Regions from separate parts of the Kitasatospora sp. NE20-6 genome, predicted to be linked through region 1. Evidence: riboswitches for the same ligand, from Rfam matches in the RefSeq annotation. Region 1 holds a riboswitch; each other region holds the start of a gene.
The links. Region 1 has a riboswitch for thiamine pyrophosphate ahead of SNE206_RS09080 (purine-cytosine permease family protein). Riboswitches for the same ligand answer to the same signal wherever they lie in the genome.
Positions count from the first base shown of each region.

Region 2: another riboswitch for thiamine pyrophosphate. It lies ahead of thiO (glycine oxidase ThiO); the one in region 1 lies ahead of SNE206_RS09080 (purine-cytosine permease family protein).
Region 3: another riboswitch for thiamine pyrophosphate. It lies ahead of thiC (phosphomethylpyrimidine synthase ThiC); the one in region 1 lies ahead of SNE206_RS09080 (purine-cytosine permease family protein).

Region 1 is NZ_BPRL01000007.1:153,820-159,528, reverse strand. Features, by position in the region: gene SNE206_RS09095 (FAD-binding oxidoreductase) at 1-412, opposite strand, end outside; tRNA gene SNE206_RS09090 (tRNA-Ser) at 647-734, opposite strand; gene SNE206_RS09085 (S1C family serine protease) at 795-2,540, opposite strand; TPP riboswitch at 2,758-2,900, shown strand; gene SNE206_RS09080 (purine-cytosine permease family protein) at 2,893-4,302, shown strand; gene SNE206_RS09075 (glycerophosphodiester phosphodiesterase) at 4,427-5,251, shown strand; gene SNE206_RS09070 (ATP-binding protein) at 5,583-5,709, shown strand, end outside.
Region 2 is NZ_BPRL01000048.1:60,435-66,143, reverse strand. Features, by position in the region: gene SNE206_RS28295 (polyprenyl synthetase family protein) at 1-238, shown strand, start outside; gene thiE (thiamine phosphate synthase) at 274-921, opposite strand; gene SNE206_RS28285 (Rv2175c family DNA-binding protein) at 921-1,286, opposite strand; gene SNE206_RS28280 (NAD(P)/FAD-dependent oxidoreductase) at 1,376-2,578, opposite strand; TPP riboswitch at 2,649-2,761, shown strand; gene thiO (glycine oxidase ThiO) at 2,756-3,907, shown strand; gene thiS (sulfur carrier protein ThiS) at 3,904-4,113, shown strand; gene SNE206_RS28265 (thiazole synthase) at 4,118-4,930, shown strand; gene pknB (Stk1 family PASTA domain-containing Ser/Thr kinase) at 5,056-5,709, shown strand, end outside.
Region 3 is NZ_BPRL01000009.1:143,069-148,777, reverse strand. Features, by position in the region: gene SNE206_RS10440 (glycosyltransferase) at 1-185, opposite strand, end outside; gene SNE206_RS10435 (3-oxoacyl-ACP synthase III family protein) at 182-1,192, opposite strand; gene SNE206_RS10430 (VC0807 family protein) at 1,410-2,075, shown strand; gene SNE206_RS10425 (SPFH domain-containing protein) at 2,109-3,587, opposite strand; gene SNE206_RS10420 (hypothetical protein) at 3,747-3,947, opposite strand; TPP riboswitch at 4,045-4,177, shown strand; gene thiC (phosphomethylpyrimidine synthase ThiC) at 4,173-5,709, shown strand, end outside.

The sequences.
Region 1 (5,709 bases):
AGGACTCCCAGCTCGACGGATCCGGCGGGTACGCCAGGCCGTACCCGGCCGCGGCCCGCGACAGCTCGGCGTTCACCACACCCGGCTGCACGACCGCGATCCGGTTCACCGCGTCGATCTCCAGGATGCGGTTCATCTTCACCATCGACAGCACGATGCAGCCGTCGACGGCGTTCGCCCCGCCCGACAGACCGGTCCGCGCCCCCTGCGGCACCACCGGCACCCGCAGCTCGGTCGCCGTCCGCATGACGTGCTGCACGTGCTCCACCGTCTCCGGGAAGACCACCACCGCCGCCACCCCGGCCTCGCAGAACCCCGCCATGTCGTGCGCGTACGCCGCCACGACATCCACGTCCACGGCCACCGCCGCCTCCGGGAGCCCCGCCAACAACCGGTCGACCAGATCACCCACGGCAGCCTCCAGCTCTCGCACACCCGTCCGCCCTGCACTCTGCCCCTGCCGGACGCCCGCGGCAAGGACGGTGCACAATCACCGATCACGCCGCCGCCGGACCCCGCCCCCGACCGCGTCCGCCCCCGAACGGGCCCCGGGCGGTCACTGGACGGCCGCCGGGCGCACACAGCGCGAAGGGCGGGTACCGACTTGCGTCGGTACCCGCCCTGAGCCGGGCTTTCGCCTCACCTGCGGAGGGTGTGGGATTTGAACCCACGGTGAGGGGTCACCTCACGACAGTTTTCAAGACTGTTCCCTTAGGCCGCTCGGGCAACCCTCCTGGCGGGGGTCAGCCTAACGGTTCGGGGCCTCCTCGGTGCACACCGTTTCCGGGTGGGCGTCAGCTGTCGCCCTTGCGCTCGCCGAGGGTGACGGTGGTCTTGGCGGCCTTGCCGTCACGGGTGTACTCGACCTCGACCTTCTCGCCGGGCTTGTGCGTCCAGATCTCGGAGACGAGGGTCGGGCCGCTGTCGATCGGGATGCCGCCGAGCTTGGTGATGACGTCGCCCGGCTTGAGGCCGGCCTGGTCGGCGGGACCGCCGGGCGTGACGGCCGCCTGGCCCTGGACGGCGGCGGTCTGGATCTGGGCGCCGTCACCCTTGTAGTCGTCGTTGCGGAGGACGCCGAGGATGGCGTAGACGGGCGTGCCGTCCTTGATGAGGGTCTCGGCGACCCACTTGGCCTGGTTGATCGGGATGGCGAAGCCGAGGCCGATCGAGCCGGCCCGGCCGGAGCCGCTGGTGTTGGACTGGATCGCCGAGTTGATGCCGATGACCGCGCCGGAGGCGTTGAGCAGGGGGCCGCCGGAGTTGCCGGGGTTGATCGAGGCGTCGGTCTGCAGGGCGTTCATGTAGGAGGCCTGGGCACCGGTCTCGTCACCGGAGGCGACGGGGCGGTCCTTGGCGCTGATGATGCCGGTGGTGACGGTGCCTTCGAGGCCGTACGGGGCGCCGATGGCGATGGTGGCGTCGCCGACGGCGGCCTTGTCGGAGTCGCCGAGGGGCAGCGGGTTGAGCTTGTCCTTGGGCGGGTTGTCGAGCTTGACGACGGCGACGTCGTAGCCCTGGGCCCGGCCGACGACGGACGCGTCGTACGAGGATCCGTCGGAGAACTTGACCGTGAGCTTGCCGCCGTTGGCGGCGGGGGCGACCACGTGGTTGTTGGTGAGGATGTGGCCCTCGGTGTCGAAGATGAAGCCGGTGCCGGTGCCGGACTCCTGGGAGCCGGTCGCCTTGATGGTGACGGTGCTGGGCAGCGCCTTCGCGGCGATGCCCGCCACGGAGTCGGGGGCGCGGTCGGTCACCTTGCGGCTGTCGCTGACGCTGACCGTGGTGCTGGAGTGCCCGGCGCTGCTGCCGCCGCTGTCACCGTCGGAGACGGCGACGCCGATCGCCCCGCCGGCCACGCCGGCGACGAGGGCGACGGCCGCGACGAGGGCGATGAGCCCGCCGCGCTTGCGGCGCGGGGCGGGACCGCCCGCGGAGGCGTACGGGTAACCGGGGCCGCCGGGCTCGGCCGGTCCGCCGGGAACCCCGGGGCCGCCGGTCGGGTGACCCCAGCCGCCGACGGGGTGGCCCGCGCCGAACGGGTGGTGCGCCTCGGTCGGGGCGGAGGGTGCGGCGGGCGGCGGGGTGCCGGGGGTGTCCGGCGTGCCGTACGGGTCGGTCGACGCGGTGACCGGTGCCACCGGGGCCGGGGCCGGAGCCGCCACAGGGGCGGCGTACGGGTCGGCCGCGACCGGGACGGCGTACGGGTTGGCCGCCTGCGGCTGGGGCACGACGGGCGGCGGCGCGTCGATGTAGGCGGGCGCGGCCGGGGGTGCGGCGGGCGGCGGGGCGTCCAGGTAGGCGGGCGCGGCCGGCGGCGCGGCCGGCGGCGGGGCATCGATGTAGGGGGACGGCGCGGCGGGCGCGGGCGGCGCGGCCGGGGCATCGCTCAGCTTGGCGAAGGCGAGCGTGGGCGCGGACTCGACGACCGGCGGCGCGGCGGCCGACGCGGTGTCGTGAGCCGGACCCACCGCCTGGGGCGCACCGGAGGGCTGGCCCTCCTGCGGCCCGGTGGACCCACTCGCGTGCTCGGTGCTCACGGACGACCTCCATAGCTGACAGGACCTAGAACCATAGTTTTTCGCATCACGGATTCGGTTGCCGTAAGGAGCCCCCTGAAGAACGCCTAAGAATCCTTAGGTGTCCCCGACGATCCGCCCTCCGACCTGGTCCGGAGCCCCTGCTCCGGTCCCGCGATCCGGACGACGGACCTCCGGGCCTTGGCCTCCGGGACTGCGCCGGATAGCCTGTCGTCCTATCTGAACACGCGGGAGCTTGGACCTTCCAGGCTGAGAGTGCGCCGATCGACCGGCCGGGCAGTGACCGGCCGGACCGAGGTGGCGCAGACCGCCTGAACCTGTCCGGGTAATGCCGGCGTAGGGAGTATCGGCCATGACGGCTGTTTCGCCTGCCTCCTTTTCCGATCCGGGAACCGGGCCGGAGCCCGTCGCCCCGAACGGCGCGCGTGTCGAGGCGCCGCTGGTGCTGGACACCGCGCCCCCGCGGACGCTGGACTTCCGGGCGCAGTTCGCCCTCTGGGCCAACCTCGGCGTGAGCCTGATCGGCTTCCAGAGCGCGGTCACGGTGCTGGTGGTGGGCGGCCGTGAGCTGTCCTTCGCCGCGGCCGTGACGGCGATCGTCGCGGGCACGGTCATCGGCACCTCGATGCTGGGCGTGGCGGCGCTGATCGGCGCCCGGACGGGTGCGCCGGCGATGGCGATGCTGCGCGGCCTGTTCGGCACCCGGCTCTCCTTCCTGCCGACGGTGCTCAACATCCTGCAGTGCATCGGCTGGGGCGTGTTCGAGCTGATCGTGATCGCCGGCGGCGCGCAGACGGTGGCGGGCACGCAGGGGTGGCGCTGGCTGTTCGTGCTGCTCGCCGGCGTGGTCACGACGGTGCTGACGATCTGGCCGCTCGGCGCGATCGCGGTGCTGCGCAAGTACGTGGCGGTCGCGGTCGGCGTGGCGATGGTGTACTTCACCGTCCAGCTCGGCCGGCAGGGCTTCCCGGATCCGGGCGCGGGCAACTGGCACGGTTTCCTGACGGCGACCGACGCGGTCATCGCGGTGTCGGTCTCCTTCGTGCCGCTGGCCGCCGACTACACCCGGCACGCCCGCACCGCGGCGTCGGCCTTCTGGGGCAGCTTCACCGGGTACTCGCTGGCCCAGGCCTGGTGCTACGCCCTCGGCCTGATCGCGCTGCTGCAGTCGGGCGGCGACCCGTCGAAGGTGTTCTCCTCCTTCACCGGGGTGGCCGCCGGCTGGGTGTTCCTGCTGGTGCTGGTGGTGCGCGAGACCGACCAGTCGTTCGCCAACGTGTACTCGACGGCCATGTCCGTCCACAACCTCCTGCCGCGGGTCGACCGCCGCCTACTCACCGGCGGGATCGGCGCGCTGGTGACCCTGCTGGCGCTGCGCATCCAGGAGGGCGAGTTCTACGAGACCTACGCGAACTTCCTCTACCTGATCGGCGCGGTCTTCGTGCCGCTGCTGGCGGTGCTCGCCGTGGACTACTTCTTCGGCGCCGGCCGGCAGGGCTGGAACACCGCGCAGGACGCCCCGGCCCGGCCGCTGATGCTGCTGCCGTGGGTGCTCGGCTTCGCCGCGTACCAGTTCCTGGCGCCGACGGGCATCGCGGACTGGTGGACGGACTTCTGGATGCGGCTGCGGGACGCGGTCGGCTTCACGCCGCAGTCCTGGACGTCCGCCTCGCTGTTCGGCTTCCTCGTGGCGGCGCTCGCGACCTGGGCCCTGACGGCGCTGACCGGCCGGACCTCCGGCACCGGGGCGGACGCCCGCTGACGGCCGTCCCGGCCGACCGGGCCCCGGCAGGCAGCGGCCCGAGGTGAGGCGGCGCCGGAGCTGTTCACCGCAGGTTCCCCGTGGCGGGTGCGTCCGGGCATCCCTGCCCTCGTAGGGTGTTGCCGTGGACACCCAGAGACTCCGCCGGACCGTTCCCGCGGCGCCGGGCGGCCCCGCCCCCGACCGCGGCGCCGTCGAGGTCGTCGCGCACCGCGGCTCCTCGGCGGCCCTGCCGGAGCACACCCTGGCGGCGTACCGCCGGGCGATCGACGAGGGTGCGGACGCCCTGGAGTGCGACGTCCGGCTGACGGCCGACGGGCAGCTGGTGTGCGTCCACGACCGGACGGTGCAGCGCACCTCGGACGGCCGGGGCGTGGTCTCCACGATGACGCTCGACCAGCTCGCCGCGCTGGACTTCGGCTCCTGGAAGTCGCCGGACGCACCGGAGCCGAGCCCGGTGCTGACACTGGCGCAGCTGCTGGAACTGGTCGCGGGGGCCGGGCGGCCGGTGCGGCTGGCGATCGAGACCAAGCACCCGACCCGCCGCGCGGGCCGCACGGAGGCCGAGCTCGTCCGGCTCCTCGACCACTACGGCCTGCTGCCGCGGACGGCCGAGGAGTCGCTGGTGCGGATCATGAGCTTCTCGGAGCTGGCCCTGCACCGGGTGCGCCGCGCGGTGCCGGCGGTGCCGACGGTGTACCTGCTGGAGCGCCGGTGGCCGGTGCTCGGCCGCACGCGGTCGCTGCCCGGCGGCGCCGGCATCGCCGGTCCCGGGATCGAACTGGTGCGGCGCAGTCCCGGGCTGGTCCCGGCGCTCCGCCGGGCGGGGCACCGGGTGCACGTGTGGACGGTCGACGAGCCGGCCGACGTCGACCTCTGCCTGGAGCTGGGTGTGGAGGCGCTGATCACCAACCGGCCGCGCGAGGTGCTGGCCCGGCTCGGGCGCTGAGCGGACCGTCCGACGGGGTGTCCGGTGGGGTGCCCGGGAGCGGTCGGCGGCACTCCGTCCGGCACCCCGTCCGGCACCGGCCGGGCGCGGGGCGGAGCCGGGTGTACAGGATGCGCACAACAGCGTGCGCGGGGCGGTCAATCCCCTGAACGGGGCTCAACGGACGCTCAATTCCTGTGACTTTCACAACGGACCGTAAGCAGTTTTTCGCCGGTTGAATACCGTCCGTCGCGGCGCCTCGAAATGTCCGCGCGCGATCGCCCGGGGCTCGTTTCCGACGCATTCCGGAGGGGCATCCATCCCTCGTCAGACGCTGAAGGAGGTCCCGGGGGTGGCGTTGATGGTGGCGCGTGCTGTGCCCGAGAAGGCAGGGCCGACTTCGTCGACCTTGGCGGTGCCGCACGGTCCGGCCGGTGTCGGCGCCGCGCGGCGACGGATGCGGCGGGAGCTCGGTGACC
Region 2 (5,709 bases), on a different contig from region 1:
GGCCGCCGACGCCCGGCTGCTCGACGAGCGGCTCGGCGCCCCCGACCTGTCCCCCGACGAGGTGCCCGGCCTGCGGGCCCTCGTCGTGCGCAGCGGCGCGGCGGACGTCGTCGAGCAGCGCATCGGCGACCTGCTGCGGCAGTCGCTGGCCGCCCTCGACGCGGCGCCGCTCGCCGGCGGTCCGGCCCGCGGCGCACTGCTGGCCCTGGCCGAGGCGGCCACCGCCCGCGCGTACTGAATCCCGCGCCGCGGACGGCCGCCCCGGCGCGGGGCTCAGGGGGTGCGCAGGCGGCGGGCCAGTTCCGCGGCGGCCGCCCCGGGGTCGTCGGCGGCGGTGATCGCCCGGACCACCACGACCCGGGTGGCGCCGGCGGCGAGCACCTCGTCGAGGTTGCCGAGGTCGATGCCGCCGATCGCGAACCACGGGCGGTCCGTCACGGCCTTCGCCGCGTACCCGACCAGGCCGAGGCCGGGGGCGTGGCGGCCGGGCTTCGTGGGGGTCGGCCAGACCGGGCCGGTGCAGAAGTAGTCGACACCGGGCTCGGCGATCGCCGCGTCCACCTCGGACTCCGCGTGGCAGGAGCGTCCGATGACGGTGCGGGCGCCGACGACGGCGCGGGCGGCGGGCACCGGCAGGTCGTCCTGTCCGAGGTGCAGCACGTCCGGGCCGGCGGCGTGCGCCACGTCGGCCCGGTCGTTGACCGCGAAGAGCTTGCCGTGGCGGCGGGCCGCGTCGGCGAAGACCTCCAGGTGCTCCAGCTCCTGCCGGGCCTCCAGACCCTTGTCGCGCAGCTGCACGACGTCCACGCCGCCCGCCAGCACCGCGTCCAGGAACTCGGGCAGGTCGCCCTGCTCGCGCCGGGCGTCGGTGCACAGGTAGAGGCGGGCGTCGGCGAGCTGCGCGCGCGGGTCGGCGGTCATCAGAGCGCCATCGCCTGGGCGCGGCGCTTGACCTCGGTGGCACGGTTCTCGATCAGGGCCTGCATCGGGCTGCCGGGCAGCGACGGGTCCTCGGTGAACATCCACTCAAGGATCTCCTCGGTGCTGAAACCGGAGTCCCGCAGCACCGTCAGGGTGCCGACCAGGTGCTTCACCAGGCCGTCGTCCTCCACGAAGGCGGCCGGCACCTGCAGCGACCGGTTCGGCCCGCGGCGGACGGCCAGCAGGGTGCCCGCCTTCACCATGTTGCGGACTTCGGTGATCTGGACACCCCACCGCTCGGAGATGTCGGGCAGGTACAGCCAGGCCGGAACCAGGGCGTCAATCTTGGGATCAATCTCGCTCACGGCACCAGACTGCCACCTGAACGGCCCCCGACGCACACGGCCCCCGCCGGAGGCACCGGACGGTCACGGACCGTGACCGGCGCGCGGGGTCAGCCGGCGGCCGTCCTGAGCTGCACCGCAGGGTCCGCGGCGAGGGCCCGGTCGAGCACCGTGCCGCGGTCGATCAGCCGCTTCGCCTGGGTCAGGTCACGCGGGCGGTCGACGGCGAGCAGCGCCGCCAGGGCGCCGCCGCGCAGCCACAGCACCGACCAGGAGGCGTCGTCCGGCGAGCCGCGCCACAGCAGTTCGTCACCGTCCGCGCGGTGGCCCGCGTACTGCACCATCCGCCCGAACTGCTCCGACCAGAAGTAGGGCACCGGGTCGTACGGCGTCTCCGAGCCCAGCAGCGAGGCCGCCGCCGCCCCGCCCGACTGCAGGGCGTGGTCCCAGTGCTGCACGGCCAGCCGGGTGCCGGAACGCGCCGACGGGTACGCGACGCAGTCGCCGGCGGCCCACACGCCGGGGGCGGTGGTGCGCAGCCGGTCGTCCACGAGCACGGCGCCCGCCGCGTCGAGGGCCACGGCGGAGCCCGCCAGCCAGCCGGTGGCCGGGCGGGCGCCGATGCCGGTCACCACGAGGTCGGCCTCGACGCGCCCGCCGTCCGCGAGCAGCAGGCCGCCCGGTTCGACGGCGGCCACGCCGGTGCCGCAGCGCAGGTCGACCCCGGCGTCCGCGTACCAGGCCGTCATCAGCGTGCCGAGCTCCGTCGGCAGGGCGCCGGGCAGCGGGGCCGGGCCGGCCTCGACGACCGTGACCGCGCAGCCGAGCTGCCGGGCCACGGTGGCGGTCTCGGCGCCGATCCAGCCGGCGCCGACCAGGGCCAGGCGGGTGCCGGGGGTGAGGTCCGCGCGCAGGGCGAGGGCGTCGTCGACGGTGCGCAGCACGCGGGCGCCGGCGGTGCCGGGCAGCAGCAGGGGCGCGGCGCCGGTGGCGAGGACGAGGGCGTCGTGGGTGACCGGCCCGCCGTCGGTGTGCAGGACGCCGGGGTCGAGGCCGGTGGCCCGGCGGCCCGGCAGCAGTTCGACGCCGAGGGCGTCCCAGTCGAGGTCGAAGGCGGTGGAGTCGGCCAGGCCGAGCAGCACGTCCTTGGAGAGCGGCGGCCGGTCGTAGGGGCGGTGCGGCTCGTCGCCGACCAGGGTGATCCGCGCCGTCAGGCCGCCCTGGCGCAGGGCGGCCGCGCACTGTGCACCGGCCATGCCGGCGCCGACGACGACGACCCTGTCCGTACCGCTCAGCTCCACCACGCCGGTCACCCTATCGGCCGGGGTGTCCGTCCTGTGCACGTCCTTTAGGGGAGCGCGACACGCGGCGTTATGGTGGGTGCACACCTCACACGGGAGCCCGGTGCACCGGGCTGAGAGGCGGGCTGGTGCGGCCTGCGACCGTCCGAACCTGATCCGGGTCATGCCGGCGAAGGGAGCAGAAGCGACGTGGCACGGCCTCACTCCGACGTGCTGGTGATCGGCGGCGGCATCATCGGCCTGGGGGTCGCCTGGCGGGCGGCCCAGCACGGCCTGTCGGTGACCGTCGTCGACCCGGCCCCGGGCGGCGGCGCGGCGCAGGTCGCCGCCGGCATGCTCGCCCCGGTCACCGAACTGCAGTACGGCGAGGAGCCGCTGCTGCGCCTGGGCATGGCCTCCAACGAGCGGTACGCGGCGTTCGCCGCCGAGCTCACGGAGGTGACCGGCCTGGACACCGGCTACCGGGAGACCGGCACCCTCGCCGTCGCGCTGGACTCCGACGACCGCGAGGAACTGCGCGAGCTGCACGCCTTCCAGGCCCGGCTCGGACTGACCTCGCACTGGCTGACCGGCCGCGAGTGCCGGCGCCTGGAGCCGATGCTCGCCCCGGGCGTCCGCGGCGGCCTGCACGTCACCGGCGACCACCAGGTGGACGGCCGCCGGCTCGCCCGCGCCCTCGTCGAGGCCTGCACCCGGGCCGGTGTCGCCTTCGAACGGGCCCTCGCCGCCGAGCTCCTGCTGGAGGGCGACCGGGCGGCGGGGGCGCGCACCGACGCGGGCACCGTGTGCCCGGCCGGCCGGGTCGTGCTCGCGGCCGGTTCCCGCAGCCACCTGCTGCCCGGGCTGCCGCCTGGCGTGCTGCCGCCGGTGCGGCCGGTGAAGGGGCAGGTGCTGCGGCTGCACGTGCCGCCCGCGTACCGGCCGTTCCTGGCCCGCAACGTCCGCGCGGTGGTGCGCGGGCAGCACGTCTACCTGGTGCCGCGCGCCGACGGCGAGCTGGTCATCGGTGCGACGACCGAGGAGCAGGGCCACGACACCACCGTCACCGCGGGCGGCGTCTACGAGCTGCTGCGCGACGCGCACGCGCTCGTGCCCGGGCTGACCGAGCTGCCGCTGGTCGAGACGGGCGCCGGGCTGCGTCCGGGCTCGCCCGACAACGCGCCGCTGCTCGGCCCCACCGCGCTGCCCGGCCTGGTCGCCGCGACCGGCCACTACCGCAACGGGGTGCTGCTCACGCCCGTCACCGCCGACCTGGTCGGCACGTACCTGGCGACCGGCCGCGTGCCGGACCTCGCCGCCCCCTTCTCCCCCGACCGCTTCCGTCCGAAGGCCGCCGTATGACCGACATCGCACTGACCGTGAACGGCGAGGCGCGCGAGCTGCCCGCCGCCACCACGCTGGCCGAGGTGGTGGCGCAGGCCTGCGCCGCACCCACCGGGGTCGCGGCCGCCGTCAACGAGGCGGTGGTGCCGCGCAGTTCGTGGGACGTCACCGTGCTCGGCACGGGTGACCGGGTCGAGATCCTCACCGCCGTCCAGGGAGGCTGACCGCATGGCCGACGACGTTCTCACCATCGCGGGCACCGCCTTCACCTCGCGCCTGATCATGGGCACCGGCGGTGCGCCCAGCCTGGAGGTGCTGGAGCAGGCGCTGCGCGTCTCCGGCACCGAGCTCACCACCGTCGCGATGCGGCGGGTCAACGCCGCCACCCAGGGCTCGGTGCTGGAGGTGCTGACCCGCAACGCGATCCGGGTGCTGCCCAACACGGCCGGCTGCTTCACCGCCGGGGAGGCCGTCCTGACGGCCCGGCTGGCCAGGGAGGCGCTCGGCACCGACTGGGTGAAGCTGGAGGTGATCGCCGACGAGCGCACCCTGCTGCCCGACCCGATCGAGCTGCTGGACGCCGCCGAGACGCTCGTCGACGACGGCTTCACCGTGCTGCCGTACACCAACGACGACCCGGTGCTGGCGCGGAAGCTGGAGGACGTGGGCTGCGCGGCGATCATGCCGCTGGGCTCGCCGATCGGCTCCGGGCTGGGCATCCGCAACCCGCACAACTTCCAGCTGATCGTGGAGGGCGCGGGCGTGCCGGTGATCCTGGACGCCGGGGCCGGCACCGCCTCCGACGTGGCCCTCGCCATGGAGCTCGGCTGCTCCGCGGTGATGCTGGCCTCCGCGGTGACCCGCGCCCAGGATCCGGTGCTGATGGCCGACGCGATGCGGCGCGCCGCCGAGGCGGGCCGGCTCGCGTACCGCGCCGGGCGCATCCCGCGGCGCTTCCACGCGGAGGCGTCCTCGCAGATGGCCGGCCGCGCCGACCTGGAACCCGGCGCGCGGGACACCCGGGAGCACCCGGCGTTCTGAGGACGGGCCCGGGCCCCGCACCGGCCGTTCGCGGACGGGATGTCTCAACATCGGCACAACCGGCGCCGGCGCCGCGGCGCGCGGGGCGGGGGGCCGTCCCCCGCCCCTAGACTCCTCGGGTGGACATGACGCTCGACGACCCCCTGATCGGCGCCCTGCTCGACGGCCGGTACCGGGTGGACCGCCGGATCGCCGTCGGGGGGATGGCCACCGTCTACCGGGGCACCGACACCCGGCTCGACCGGGTCGTCGCGCTGAAGGTGATGCACCCCTCGCTCGCGGCGGACGCCGAGTTCACCGGCCGGTTCATCCGCGAGGCCAAGGCCGTGGCCCGGCTGTCGCACCCCAACGTCGTCAACGTCTTCGACCAGGGTGCTGACGGCCGCGCGGTCTTCCTGGCGATGGAGTACGTCCCCGGCCGCACGCTGCGCGACCTGCTGCGCGACCGCGGGGCACTGTCCCCCAGGGCCGCGCTCGACATCCTGGAGCCGGTGCTCGCCGCACTGGGCGCCGCCCACCGCGCCGGCCTGGTGCACCGGGACGTGAAGCCCGAGAACGTGCTGATCACCGACAACGGCATGGTGAAGGTCGCCGACTTCGGGCTGGTCCGGCTGCTCACCGGCACCGACGGCGCGGGCGAGGCGGTCACCAGCACCACGTCCACCGGCACGGTGCTCGGCACGGTCTCCTACCTCGCGCCCGAGCAGATCCGCCAGGACGGCACGACCGACCAGCGGGTCGACGTCTACGCGGCCGGCATCCTGCTGTACGAGATGCTG
Region 3 (5,709 bases), on a different contig from region 1:
ACCTCGACGGGGAACGGCGCCCCGGCGGCGAACTCCCGGGCGATCCCGGCGGTGCGGTCGTCGGAGCCGTTGTCGACGACCAGCAGGGTGAAGTCGGTGTCCTGCTGCGCGGCGAGGGCCTGCAGGGTGCCGCCGATCCTGGCCTCCTCGCGGTAGGCGGGCACGATCACCCACAGGGCGGTCACGGCACCTCCCACACCATGGTCATGAGGCTGACGCCGCCGCCGAGCCCGACCATCAGCACCCGGTCGCCGGAGGTGAGTTCGCCGTGCACGCGGTCGAGCTGCACGCCGAGGGTGGCGCTGGCGACGTTGCCGAGCTCCGGCACCGTCAGCACGAGCTTCTCCGCCGGCACGCCGGTGAGTTCGACGAACCGCTCCAGGTAGGGCAGCGTCACCTGGTGCACCAGCACCCGGGCGTACGCGTCCCAGCCGAAGCCGGTACGGGCGGCGACGCGGGTCAGGATGTCGCCGCCGATCTTCTCGAAGACGCCGCGCAACTCCTTGCCGCCGCCCCGGAAGTAGCTGTACTCGTCGCCGCGCGGGTGCCGGGATCCGCCGCCCGGTATGCCGCCGACCGCCCAGTGCTCGGACGCGGTCTCGGTCTCCACGTCGAGGATGCCGCCGCGCTCGACGGGCTCGACGACCACCGCCGCGCCGGCATCGCCGAAGGTGTACCCCGCGAAGCCGTCCCGGAAGTCGGCGAGGCCGGACGGATCCCGGCGCATCGCCCGGCTCGGCGTCTCCCCGGTGACGACGAGCGCCCGGCGGGCCCGGCCGGCGAGGATCATCGCGCGCGCCACGTCGATGCCGTTGAGGAAGCTGTTGCAGGCGTTGGAGACGTCGAACGCATGCGCGCGGGAGCCGAGTCCGGCCTGTACGAGGTGCGCGGTGGCGGGCTCGCAGACGTCCCGGGTCGCCGAGGCGTACACCAGCAGGTCGATGTCGAGCGGGTCGTGGCCCGCGGCGTCGAGTGCCCGGCGGGCGGCCGCGAGGGCCAGCGTCGACGCGTACTCGTCCTCCGCGGCGAAACGGCGGGTCGCGATGCCGGTCGCCTTCTCGAACATCCGCTCCGGCAGGCGGAGTCCGCTGCCGGCGACCACCTCGTCCTGCAACTCCTGCGACGTCAGCACGCGGGCGGGGAGCCCGGCGCCGACCGCGGTGATACCCACTCTCGGGGATGGGAGGTTCATGCCCGCCATGCTGCCGGTGCGGGGCCGTCCCGGGCTTGAGTACCCGTACTCAGCCGTGCAGGCCGCCCGGCCGGTGACCGGGTGCAGGCCGCGGCCGTGACATCCGTCATGCGGTTTCCGGTGCTGCCGGCACTGACGGCGCACCCGCCCGGCGCGGGATTCTTCCATCACCGGGGCAGCCCCGGCAGCGGGCACCACCGGACGGGGAGCGGACACCATGGCGGTCATCACCACGAGCGCGACGGCGGAGCAGGGCGAGTCGAGGGCCGCGGCGCTGAAGCCGCTCGTGATCGACGTCGCCGTGCCGATCGCCGTCTACTACGCGGCCCACGGCCTCGCCGGCCTCGGCCTGGCCGCCTCGCTCACCCTGGGCAGCGCGGTGCCGGCCGTCCGGACCGCCGCCGGGCTGCTGACGGACCGCCGCGTCAACACCCTCGCCCTGGTCATGCTGGTGGTCAACGTCGCCGGTGTCGCCCTCTCCGCGGTCGCCGGCGACCCGCGGCTGATGATCGCCAAGGACGGCGCGCTCAGCAGCGTCATCGGCGGCTCGATGATCGTCTCGGTGCTCGCCGGGAAGCCCCTGATGACCGCCGGCCTGCGCCCGTTCGTCGTGAAGGGCCGCGCCGCCCGCGAGGCCGCCTGGCAGCGGCTCGCCGCCGGCTCGGCGGAGTTCCGCCGTCACGAGCGGAACTTCACCCTCACCTGGGGCACCGTGCTGGTCGCCGAGTGCGCGGCCAAGGTCGTCGGCGCCTACACGCTGCCGGTGGAGACGATGGTCTGGCTCGGCACCGTCCTCCTGGTCGCGGCGATCACCCTCGGCGTCCTCGTCGGCAACGTCTTCGCGGGCCGCATGGCCGGGCTGGTCGTCGCCGAGGAGGCGTGACCGCACCCGGCCCCGGCGTCCGGCGTTCCGGGCTCAGCCCGCGGCGCCGTCCTGCACCGGGATCGCCTGCCCCGCCGTACGCCGCGCGGACGGCCCGGCCGCCACCCCGTCCGGCCCCTGCTGCGGACCCATCGCGGAGAGCAGCTGCCGGGCCAGACCGAGACCGGTGCCGCCCATGGTCAGCGCCTTCGCGAACATGTCGCCCATGCCCTCGGCGCCGTTCAGCAGCACCATGTGCTCGACGTTGCCGAACGCCTCCGCGCCGGCCCGCACGATCTCCGGCCAGTTCTCGGCCAGCTGCTGCGCGACCACCGCCTCCTGGTTCTCCGCGAGGGCCGCCGCCCGGGCCTTGATCGCCTCCGCCTCGGCGAGGCCCAGGGCCCGCGCCGCCTCGGCGGCCGCCAGACCCTTCGCCTCCGCCGCCGCGGCCTCGGCCGAGCCGGTCGCCTTGGTGGCCTCCGCCGACGCGAGGCCGCGGGCCCGGGTCGCCTCCGCGTCCGCGACGGCCGCGACCTTCACCCGGTTCGCCTCGGCCGTCGCGTTCAGCTCGGTCTCCCGGGCCAGCGCCTCCGCCGCGGAGATCCGGGCGTCGCGGTCGGCCTGCGCCTTCGTCCGCGTCTCGTACGCGCGGGCGTCGGCAGGCTTGCGGACGTCCGCCTGGAGCTGCTGCTCCTTGCGGTGCGCCTCCAGCTCGGCGACCTTCGTCTCCTGCACGACCACCTCCTGCCGCGCGGCGGCCTGCGCCAGCGGACCGGCCTGCAGCGCGCGGGCCGTCGCCGTCTCCAGTTCGGCCTGGTACCCGGCCTGCTGGATGCCGGAGTTGCGGGTGGCCTCGGCCTTGCGGGCGAACGCCTCCTGCTCGGCCTCGGTGGCCCGCCGGTCGGCCTCGGCGGCGGCGATCCGGGCGTCGCGCTGCACGGCGGCCGCGTGCGGTGCGGCGAGGTTCCGGATGTAGCCGGTCGGATCCAGGATCTCCTGGATCTGCAGCGAGTCGATGATCAGGCCGAGCTTCTCCATCTCGCTGCCGGACGCGGCCCGGGTCTCCCCGGTCATCCGCTCGCGGTCGCGGATCATGTCCTCGACCGTCAACCCGCCGACGATGGACCGGAGATGACCGGCGAAGACGTTGTGCACCCGGTGCCCCATCAGCTTCTGCTGGTCGAGGAAGCGGCGCGCGGCGTTGGCGATCGACACCGGGTCGTCGCCCACCTTGAAGATCACCACGCCCTTCACGTGCACCGGGATCCCCTGCGACGTCACGCACTCCACGTCCAGATCGGCCTCGTTGAGGTCGAGCGAGAGCCTGCGGACGACCTGGACGCCCGGCGTCACGAGCGTGCCGCGCCCGGTGACGATCCGGAATCCGAGTCCCTCCGCGACTCCCTCGGACCGGTGCTTCGAACCGGAGATGATCAGTGCCTCGTTCGGCTCGGCGACCCGCCACATGAGCTTGAACAGCACGATCAGGACGATGATCGAGGCCACGACGGCCCCGGCGATGCCGATGAGCATCGGCTGATTCCCCCTTCAGGGCACGCCGGCGTCCCGTGGCTGCGCTCTGGTGTGCAGGAAGGCGCGGAAGCCGGCGGCAGCAGGAGATTCTGCGCCTGCCGTGATCTCCGCGGAAGAGCCGGCGGCCCTCGATCCGCCCACGAACGCGTCAAGATTCCGTCAAAGCGCCGCCACGTACACCGTCCGCGGCGGCTGGTACTCGACCACCAGCACCGGCGTACCGGGCGCGAAACCCTCACCCGGCACCGCCGGGTACGCGAGGAACGCCTCCGTGCCCTGCCGCTCCGCGACGTGCACCAGCACCTCGCCGACCAGTCCCGTCCCGACCCTGCCGGTCACCCGGCCCGTGCTGCCCACCATGCCGCCAGTGTGCTCCCCCGGCCCACTGGCCGGAACCCGTCTGGACCGGTCCGGGGCCGCCCGCTACGGTGTTGACGTCTTGTTGCGGACGCCCGTCCGCAACCAACGGGAGCTCGGAGCACCGGGCTGAGAGGGCGCTGAAAGGTTCGCAGGTGTGCGAACCGACCGCTGCGCCGACCGCAGGAACCTGACCGGGTAATGCCGGCGTAGGGAGTAAGAGGTCTCATGACCACGTTCGAAGCACAGCCGACGTCTGCCTCCGGCCGTACGGCCGACAGCACGTCCACCGGCTACCCGACCCCGGCCTGGCGCAAGGCCTACCTCCAGGGCAGCAGCCCCGACCTGCAGGTGCCGTACCGCGAGGTCGTCCTCACCGACGGCCGCAGCGTGCCGCTGTACGACACCTCCGGCCCGTACACCGACCCCGCCCACACGTCCGACGTGCGGCGCGGCCTGCCGGCCCTGCGCGACCCGTGGATCCGCCGGCGCGGCGACGTCGAGGAGTACGACGGCCGCGAGGCGCGCCCCGAGGACGACGGCATCAGGCACACCGCGCCGCGCGGCGGCAGCCTGCGCAACCTCGACGCGGTCTTCCCCGGCCGTCCGCGCCGTCCGCTGCGCGGCCGTCACGGCGCCGCCGTCACCCAGCTCGCCTACGCGAAGCGGGGGACCGTCACCCCGGAGATGGAGTTCGTGGCCCTGCGGGAGGGCCTGGAAGCGGAGTTCGTGCGCGACGAGGTCGCCCGCGGGCGGGCCGTCATCCCGGTGAACGTCAACCACCCGGAGGTCGAGCCGGCGATCATCGGCACCAACTTCCTGGTGAAGATCAACGCCAACATCGGCAACTCCGCCGTCACCTCCTCCATCGAGGAGGAGGTGGAGAAGATGACGTGGGCCACCCGCTGGGGCGCCGACACCGTCATGGACCTCTCCACCGGCCGCAACATCCACACCACCCGCGAGTGGATCCTGCGGAACTCCCCCGTGCCGATCGGCACCGTGCCGCTCTACCAGGCCCTGGAGAAGGTCGACGGCCGCGCCGAGGACCTCAGTTGGGCCGTCTACCGCGACACGGTCGTCGAGCAGTGCGAGCAGGGCGTCGACTACATGACCGTGCACGCCGGCGTGCTGCTGCGGTACGTGCCGATGACCGCCCGCCGGAAGACCGGCATCGTCTCCCGCGGCGGCTCGATCATGGCCGCCTGGTGCCTCGCCCACCACGAGGAGAACTTCCTCTACACGAACTTCGAGGAGCTCTGCGACATCCTCGCCGCGTACGACGTCACCTTCTCGCTCGGTGACGGCCTGCGGCCCGGCTCCATCGCGGACGCCAACGACGAGGCCCAGTTCGCCGAACTGCAGACCCTCGGCGAGCTCGGCCGGATCGCCCGCGCGCGCGACGTCCAGGTGATGATCGAGGGCCCGGGCCACGTCCCGATGCACAAGATCAGGGAGAACATGGAGCTGCAGAAGGAGATCTGCGACGAGGCCCCCTTCTACACGCTCGGCCCGCTCACCACGGACGTCGCCCCCGGCTACGACCACATCACCTCGGGCATCGGCGCCGCCATGATCGCCTGGTGGGGCACGGCGATGCTCTGCTACGTCACGCCGAAGGAGCACCTGGGCCTGCCCGACCGCGACGACGTGAAGACCGGCGTCATCACGTACAAGATCGCCGCGCACGCCGCCGACCTCGCGAAGGGCCACCCCGGCGCCCAGGCCTGGGACGACGCCCTCTCCGACGCCCGGTTCGAGTTCC